2 regions of the Staphylococcus sp. GW823-FHT05F06 genome follow, and region 2 is predicted to be linked to the other one. Evidence: predicted binding sites of a transcription regulator. Region 2 holds the regulator's gene; the other holds the start of a gene.
The links. Region 2 encodes LexA, which represses DNA repair genes until DNA is damaged. Its sites were predicted from a motif close to CGAACATATGTTCG; they were not measured.
Positions count from the first base shown of each region.

Region 1: the regulator LexA is predicted to act here: its motif matches at 2,146-2,159, upstream of AC1Q7N_RS06845 (YolD-like family protein).

Region 1 covers NZ_JBXAHW010000008.1:60,012-64,458, forward strand. Annotated here, with positions in the region: gene AC1Q7N_RS06835 (aldehyde dehydrogenase) at 1-819, shown strand, start outside; gene pglS (6-phosphogluconolactonase) at 931-1,959, opposite strand; gene AC1Q7N_RS06845 (YolD-like family protein) at 2,195-2,593, shown strand; gene AC1Q7N_RS06850 (hypothetical protein) at 2,807-2,977, opposite strand; gene AC1Q7N_RS06855 (C45 family autoproteolytic acyltransferase/hydrolase) at 3,357-4,397, shown strand.
Region 2 covers NZ_JBXAHW010000001.1:106,655-111,101, reverse strand. Annotated here, with positions in the region: gene guaC (GMP reductase) at 1-674, shown strand, start outside; gene AC1Q7N_RS00515 (CAP domain-containing protein) at 688-1,713, shown strand; gene AC1Q7N_RS00510 (hypothetical protein) at 1,768-1,902, shown strand; gene lexA (transcriptional repressor LexA) at 2,066-2,686, opposite strand; gene sosA (DNA damage-induced cell division inhibitor SosA) at 2,830-3,063, shown strand; gene AC1Q7N_RS00495 (DUF896 domain-containing protein) at 3,224-3,460, shown strand; gene tkt (transketolase) at 3,692-4,447, shown strand, end outside.

The DNA.
Region 1 (4,447 bases), on a different contig from region 2:
GGCAGTGAAAAAGTCGGAAAAATTGTTTATGAAGCTGCAGCAAGAAAATTAATTCCAGTTACTCTTGAACTTGGCGGTAAATCACCTGTCATTGTCGATGATACAGCCAATATCAAAGTAGCGAGTGAACGTATTAGTTTTGGTAAATTTACTAATGCTGGTCAAACATGTGTCGCTCCAGATTATATATTAGTTCAGCGGAAAGTTAAAAATGATTTAATAAAAGCTCTTAAAAAAACAATTATTGAATTTTACGGAGAAAATATTGAAAAAAGCCCTGATTTCGGACGGATTGTTAATCAAAAACACTTTAATCGGTTGAATGACTTGATTCAAATTCATAAAGATAATGTTGTTTTTGGAGGTAATAGTTCTAAAGAAGATTTATATATTGAACCTACTTTATTGGATAACATAACCAATGACAATAAAATCATGAAAGAAGAAATATTCGGCCCCATTTTGCCTATTATTACTTATGATAATTTCGATGAAGTACTTGAAATCATCCAAAGTAAATCAAAACCACTAAGTTTGTATCTTTTTAGCGAAGATGAAAACATGACACATAGAGTGGTTGAAGAATTATCATTTGGGGGCGGTGCAATTAACGATACGTTAATGCATTTAGCTAATCCTAACTTACCTTTCGGTGGTGTAGGTTCTTCAGGCATAGGTCAATATCATGGTAAGTATTCTTTTGATACATTTAGTCATATGAAATCATACACATTTAAATCTACACGTCTAGAATCGAGTTTATTTTTCCCTCCATATAAAGGTAAATTTAAATATATTAAAACCTTCTTCAAGAACTAGTGTTAGTTATCTCCATATGATTTGCCCTTGAGTGATATACAGAGTTTTGTTTTTTTATCTCATAATCACTCAAGGGCTTTTTATATCACTTTTCTATTATTCAAAGACATCTTATAGTAGTACACAAACACCTTCATTTGCTATAGCTTTTTTATCTTTTAATGAAAGTTTACCAGTTATGTTATCACGTTCAAAAATTGAAACTTTTGATTCTCCTTCTTGATGTGCGCAAATTAAATAGTTATCTGATTCAGTTATATTAAAGTCTCTTGGAAAGGCATCGTAACTTGGTTGTATTTCAATACTTCTCAGTGATCTGCCATCTTCTAAAACTTCAAATATAGCAATACTATCATGCCCTCTATTACTTATATATAAGTGCTTCCCATCATGTGATAGTCTCACTGCTGCTAATTTCGATTCCCCGTTAAAGTCACTTGGAATAGTTGAATGTCTCTCTAGCTCAATGAACTTACCGTCTTGGTATTCTGTAACACTCACCTCATTTGATAGCTCGTGAACGATATACGCGTGTCGTCCATCATTACTAAAAGCGATGTGGCGAGGCCCGTCTGAATTTTTGAATTGAGAAACTGCATATTGTTTTAAACCATCCTCACCAAATTTGTATGTTACAACTCTATCTGTACCTAAATCAGTAGCTACAACATACTTATGATCAGGTGTTTCATTTAAAAAATGAACATGTGATGAATCTTGTCTTTCATGTGAGCCAGTTGGAAATTCATGCGCAAGTTCTTCTATTAATTTCTCTATTGCTCCCGTAATTTGATTTAATTTATAAATCCTTGCAAGTCCTGCACCATAAACCGCTTCAAATAAATATTTACCATTACTAGACACTTGAATGTAACAACCAGTTCCCTGTTTTGATTCTAGACATTTATTAATTAATTCCAGTTGTCCATCTTCTTTAATACTAAAACTAGCTACACCACATTCTTCACCTTCTTTAGTAATCGCATATAAAAACGATTCATTACGAGTAAGATAAGTTGACGCTTCAATTTCATAACCAGTTTCTAACGCTTCAATAACTCCTGTTTCGTCATTTAGTTTGAAGCGATATATACCTTTACCACTCTTTTTAGTATAAGAACCTATATAACCTAATGTCATACCAAAACCTCCATAAAATCATTAATCATTGATTCAATTTTACCTTTAAGTATGTTTAATTTACAACGAAAAGTCATTTTACTTATTAACTTACTACTTATGATAACGAAATCAAATTAGAAATTACTTCGATCATACTAAAACATCACGAACAATTATAATGCCAAAAACTTTATATTGAAAAACAGAACAAATGTTCGTATAATGAAACTATAAGGATTAAGGTGATTGAATAATGAAAGATATATTTAATGAAATGGATTACCGTAATATACCACGAGACATGCTAGATAAAAATATTCCTACCGGTCGTGGTATGGTTAAATGGGCACCATTCGCAACTTTACCAGAACAGTTTGAAACAATTTATCAATATATGATAGATCAAAATAAAGTGAGCAGACCAGTGCTTTCAGACGACCAACTTTCGCAACTAAATATACATTTACATGAAGCACTACAACAATCACGCCCAGTCAATATCAAATATTACGAAGAAGGATATATTAACTTTATAGAGCTCATTGTACATCGGATTGATTCAATAAATTATGAGATTGAAGGTACTGCTCCTCATTCAAGAGAACGTCATAAAGTTTCATTTTTAGATATTATAGATATTTCTTTTATATAAAGAGTACAAGAGAATTTATTATGAATTTCTCATTTTACACTTATATAACCACCAACATACTTAGTGTTATCTAAAGCCTTTCTGAATGAAATCATTTAATTATTAATTTTAGAATTCAATAATTAATTTTGACTGATAATTGGTAAAATCAACTAATAAAAATAAGCCTACACATCTCAATGATGTACAGGCTTATTCCTAAATTATTATAAATTAATTGTTGTTTTCGATATCAGAAACGATTTCTTTCGTTTTTCTTTCGATATCTTCAAAGTCTTTTTTAAAAATATAAGCAAAGGCAACTACACCGATGCCTACTACTACTGTAGTAATAGCTAATAAACTAAAGACAAATTTGAATAATCCTTTAATAAAGTTCCACATTAGTTTTCACCTCTATAATTAATATGCATAGCTACATTTCATAATGATAGCATACTTAACTTTATCATTAAATATATACCCTTTTTACGGGTAATTATTCTAAATATGAATATAAATTATGATAATATATCAACTAAAGATGCTTAAAATGAAACAATTAAATGATTTCTTTAATCATGGTACACACAGATTAACTTAGCAACCAAGATTTTAATTTATCAGTGATTACTTTGTAATTATCAATATTCAGAATGATCACTCCTATTGAGATAATGTCATTATCTTAATTTAGATTGTATGATTTACGTAAATCAAGTTCAATTAATAATAAGTTACTTTTATATTACATTGAAGTAAAAATATAAGGAGAGATTATAAAATGCAAAAAGTACGTTCTGATATAATGACTCATCGTGGTTCTCACTATGATTTAGGAGTAAAGACTGCTCTTTGGTTACAAACCACTCCTTTATTAAAAAATCGAAATAAAGAATGGCGAAAGAGAATTCCACGTTTTGATATTGATGTCAAGGAAACCTATGATATATTTCAAATCTATTCGCCACAGATTTGGGAAGAAATAATTGGTATGCAAGATGTATTGAATCTACCTACAAAACAAATGATTTTAAATTTTGGCCATTATCGATTTACTGATTTAAAGGACAGTGGTTGCACAGTATATAAAGGTCGTGATTTTTTAGTCCGAAATTATGATTATCATCCTGCAACATATGATGGTAGATACTTATTATTTCAACCTAATGACGGGGGATTATCTCAAATAGGACCGACTTCAAGAGTGACTGGTAGAATGGATGGTATGAACGAGTATGGTTTAGTTATGGCATATAATTTTATGCATCGTAAAAAGCCTGCAAATGGATTTGTATGTTACATGGTTGGTCGGCTAATACTTGAAAATTGCAAAAATGTAACTGAAGCAATCAAATTTTTAAAGGAAGTACCGCATCGTAGTTCATTCAGTTATATACTAATGGATAGACATTCGAATTATGCCATTGTCGAAGTTACACCTCGATCAATAGATGTAAGGTATGAACATATATGCACAAATCATTTTGAATTGCTTACCCATGAAAATAGAAACTATACAAGAGAATCTAAAGAACGCTTAAATCGTGTAATAAATAAAACAACTCCTTCTACAAACAAAGATATCGCATTCAAATTATTTAACGACCCGCAATACGAAATCTATAGCAACCTATTTAAAAGTTGGTCTGGTACAATTCATACTTCACTATATGAACCTAATTCATTAATAGCATGGATGGCATTAGGTCAAAACAGTCATCCAACCTCAATCAATTTTTCTAATTGGTTAAAAGGAAAGAAATTGAATATAAATTACTTTGAAGGCGAAATAGATACACCATTAACTTTTGCCACATACTAATTAAAAATTCGACCCTATCTTGATAAATCAAAGGGTCGAATAATTTATAT
Region 2 (4,447 bases):
AAAAATTAGCTTCTTCATCGCTCATACCAGAATATATAACAATTGATATTGCTCATGGTCACTCAAATTCAGTTATAAATATGATTAAGCATATAAAAAAACATTTACCAAATAGTTTTGTGATAGCTGGTAATGTTGGGACGCCTGAAGGAGTAAGAGAACTTGAGAATGCCGGTGCAGATGCTACAAAAGTAGGTATTGGTCCAGGAAGAGTATGTATTACTAAAATTAAAACTGGATTTGGTACAGGAGGTTGGCAACTTTCTGCGTTAAATCTTTGTAATAAGGCAGCTAGAAAACCTATTATTGCAGATGGAGGGTTAAGAACCCACGGTGATATAGCCAAATCAATTCGTTTTGGTGCCACTATGGTAATGATTGGCTCTTTATTTGCTGCCCACGAGGAATCACCGGGTGAAACCGTCGAGCTAGATGGCAAAAAATATAAAGAATATTTTGGTAGTGCCTCAGAATATCAAAAAGGTGAACATAAGAACGTTGAAGGTAAAAAAATGTTTGTAGAACACAAAGGATCTCTTAAAGATACCCTTACTGAAATGGAACAAGATTTACAGAGTTCAATTTCATATGCAGGAGGAAAGGACTTGAAGTCATTAAGAACAGTTGATTACGTCATAGTAAGAAATTCAATCTTTAATGGTGATAGAGATTAGTAAAAAGTAGTAGGTGAATACAATTAAAAGATTTCTTTTATTGATTACAGTTTTACTTTGCATCGTTATTTTTACGCCAGTCAAAGAAACTACTTTTATGATTAAAGCTCAAAATGATATACGTCATCAAATTAATCGATGGATTGATTCTGATTCAAATGACGATAATACTCAATTAGCGATTCCTAAAAAGCAAGAATTTGCAATCAACAATATACAGATGAATATGACTAAAAAAGATGTTGAAGCACAATTGGGACAACATAAGCGTATGACTTCGAGTGTGTATGGCACAAATTGGTACACATATTATTCAAATGATTATAATCAATTTTTGATGGTGAGTTATATTAACAATCATGTTAATGCACTGTATACAAATCAAAATCTTATTTCATCAAAATCTCAAATTAAGTATGATACTCCTAAAGATGTTGTTAGGGAAAGATATGGGCCCCCGATTCAAGTTATAAAAAAAGGGAAAGTTGGTTTTGATGTAAAAAGTAATGAATATGATGTTTTCCATAAAGACCATATTTATACCACAGTATTTTATGATAAGCACAGAGATAATGGTGTGAAGTCATTATTACAAGTTAGTGAGAAAATGGAAAATCGATTAAGATATCAATATGGGAAACCATCTAAATTACTTGCAAAGAGTTTTGAGTTGCAAAATTTTGACATTGTCAATGCTGAAAGAAAACAGCATGGCTTAAAAACATTAGATTATTCTAAGGATGTTTCTCATACTGCGCGTAAGCATAGTGTTGACATGGTTAAGCATAATTATTTTGACCATGTAAATCAAAAGAAACTTTCTCCTTTTGATAGATTAAAAAAAGATGGAATAGAATTTAATGCTGCTGGAGAAAACTTAGCATATGGACAATTGAATAGTATCTATGCACATGAAGGTTTGATGAATTCATTGGGGCATAGAAAGAATATTTTAAACACCCATTTTGATTATTTGGGCGTAGGTGTATATTTCAATGATCGAAGACAACCCTTTTGGACCGAAAATTATACAAGTTAAATGTTTATATATATGACTTATGGGTAAATATAGTCCGTAAGGATGTAGATAAATATGAAGCAAAAAAATAAAAAACAAACTGATATACTTGAAAAAGTGAAAGAAATATTAGATAAGAAAAAAAAACAAAATCGGTTGGTCAGAAGTTGTATTGAATTTTTCTCTCGCAACAGGTGTGGTTTAGAGTGAAAAAATTGATAAAAGCGTTATCTTAACACTAACACTGGCATCGAAATTAATATATTAAATAACCCTAGGACATCAGTTGCTGTCCTAGGGTATTTGTTTTTTAAACCATATAAAAAATATAAGGAGGCCTACACTTAAAAATAAGATATTGATTATAAATTTATTACATTTCTCTATATAATCCTATTACTTTACCTACTACAATGACATTATCTAAGTAAATAGGCTCCATAGTACTATTTTCAGGTTGTAGTCTATAACGATTTTTTTCTTTATAGAAGCGTTTAACAGTAGCTTCTTCATCTTCAGTCATAGCTACTATAATATCACCATTTTCAGCAATAGTTTGACTTCGTACAATTACTTTGTCGCCATCTAATATTCCAGCTTCAATCATACTTTCCCCAACTACATTTAAAATAAATATATCGCTGTTATGTGTTGAAGTTAAGTGCTCTGGTAGTGGAAAATATTCTTCTATATTTTCTACAGCTGTAATTGGAACGCCGGCTGTAACTTTACCGATAACCGGAACATGTATTGTTTCCTCTACATTTACCTCATCTAATTGTTCACTAACTATCTCGATAGCTCTAGGTTTAGTAGGATCTCTTCTTATATATCCTTTTTCTTCTAATCTAGATAAATGTCCATGTACTGTAGAACTTGAAGCTAAACCGACAGCTTCGCCAATTTCTCGAACACTTGGTGGATAACCTTTTGTTTGAACAATTTTCTTAATATAATCATATATTTCACTTTGTCGCTTAGTGAGTTCTCTCATAAATAGGCACTCCTTATTGTTGTTTGAGATTATTATATCATTAATTACATTTTCTAACAAACATTTGTTCGTAATGTTGTTGACACAGAATTTATGTTCTGATAAATTACTTATACAAACAAATGTTCTAGGAGTGATATTGGATGATTTTAAAATACAAATATAAATTTTTAACATATATGACAATAGTAATAGTATCTTGTATTATTTTTTCAACTTTCTTTTTAAGCGTTAACCAAGGTGCTCAATCAGAACAAACGTACGAAATGACTGACCACAAGATTCATCAACATAATCAACAAGGAACTACTCAAAACTATAAAGACAAACAAAATAGCGAACAGAATGATCAGTCTGTGTTCGCATTAGTTAATTAACTTTCATATTATCTACTGTAAAATGAGCGTAACAATTTGGTTATGCTTATTTTTTTGATATATTCTACTCAAGTAATAAGTATTATTAAAACTAACAGAATATTTGTTAATTATTATGATAGCAATAATAAAATTTAATGCATTAAGAAAGAGGTTTCAAATGAGTAAAGAAAATTTAAATATTGATAGAATAAATGAATTAGCCAGAAAAAAGAAAGAACATGGCTTAACCAATGAAGAGGCTAAAGAACAGACTAAATTAAGAAGACAGTATTTAGAAGAATTTAGAAAAGGGTTTAAGCAACAGATAGAAAATACTAAGGTCATTGACCCTGAAGGAAATGATGTGACACCTGAAAAGTTAAAAAAGATACAAGAAGAGAAACACAATAAATAAAACAATAGAGCTCGACCCATCATTGATATATAAGTTGAAAATTTTCGTAGTCATTGATGATTTACTTAGAAATAATTTATTTTTAATTAACTTTTAGGGAGTTAAACTACGTATATAGTTTGAATCCAGTTATATCCTTAGATCTAATTTATCTGATTTTTCTTTATCATTTTAAAATAAAATAAGTTATAATTAAAAATAGATATTAATTGTAGAAGGGAAGACACAACGATGTTTAATGAAAAAGATCAATTAGCTATAGATACGATACGTGCTTTAAGCATTGATGCAATCGAAAAAGCAAATTCAGGACACCCTGGATTACCTATGGGAGCAGCACCTATGGCGTATACTTTATGGACGCGCCACCTTAATTTTAACCCTCAATCTAAAGATTTTTTTAATAGAGATAGATTTATTCTATCAGCAGGTCATGGTTCGGCTTTATTGTATAGCTTATTACATGTCTCTGGTAGTTTAGAACTTGAAGAACTTAAACAATTTAGACAATGGGGTTCGAAGACGCCTGGACATCCAGAATATAGACATACTGATGGCGTAGAAGTTACTACTGGTCCATTAGGTCAAGGTTTTGCCATGTCTGTAGGGATGGCGTTAGCAGAAAGTCATTTAGCAGGTAAATTTAATAAGGACCAATTTGATATAGTTAATCATTACACTTATGTATTAGCGTCAGATGGTGACTTAATGGAAGGTATCTCACATGAAGCTGCATCTTTTGCAGGTCATAATCAGTTAGATAAATTAATTGTCCTTTATGATTCAAATGATATATCTTTAGATGGAGATTTAGATAAATCATTTTCTGAAGATACAAAACAGCGTTTCGAAGCCTATGGTTGGAACTATATTCTAGTTGAAAATGGTAACGATTTAGATGAGATTGATAATGCAATCACTCAAGCTAAATCACAACAAGGACCTACTATTATCGAAGTTAAAACTATTATCGGTTTTGGTTCTCCT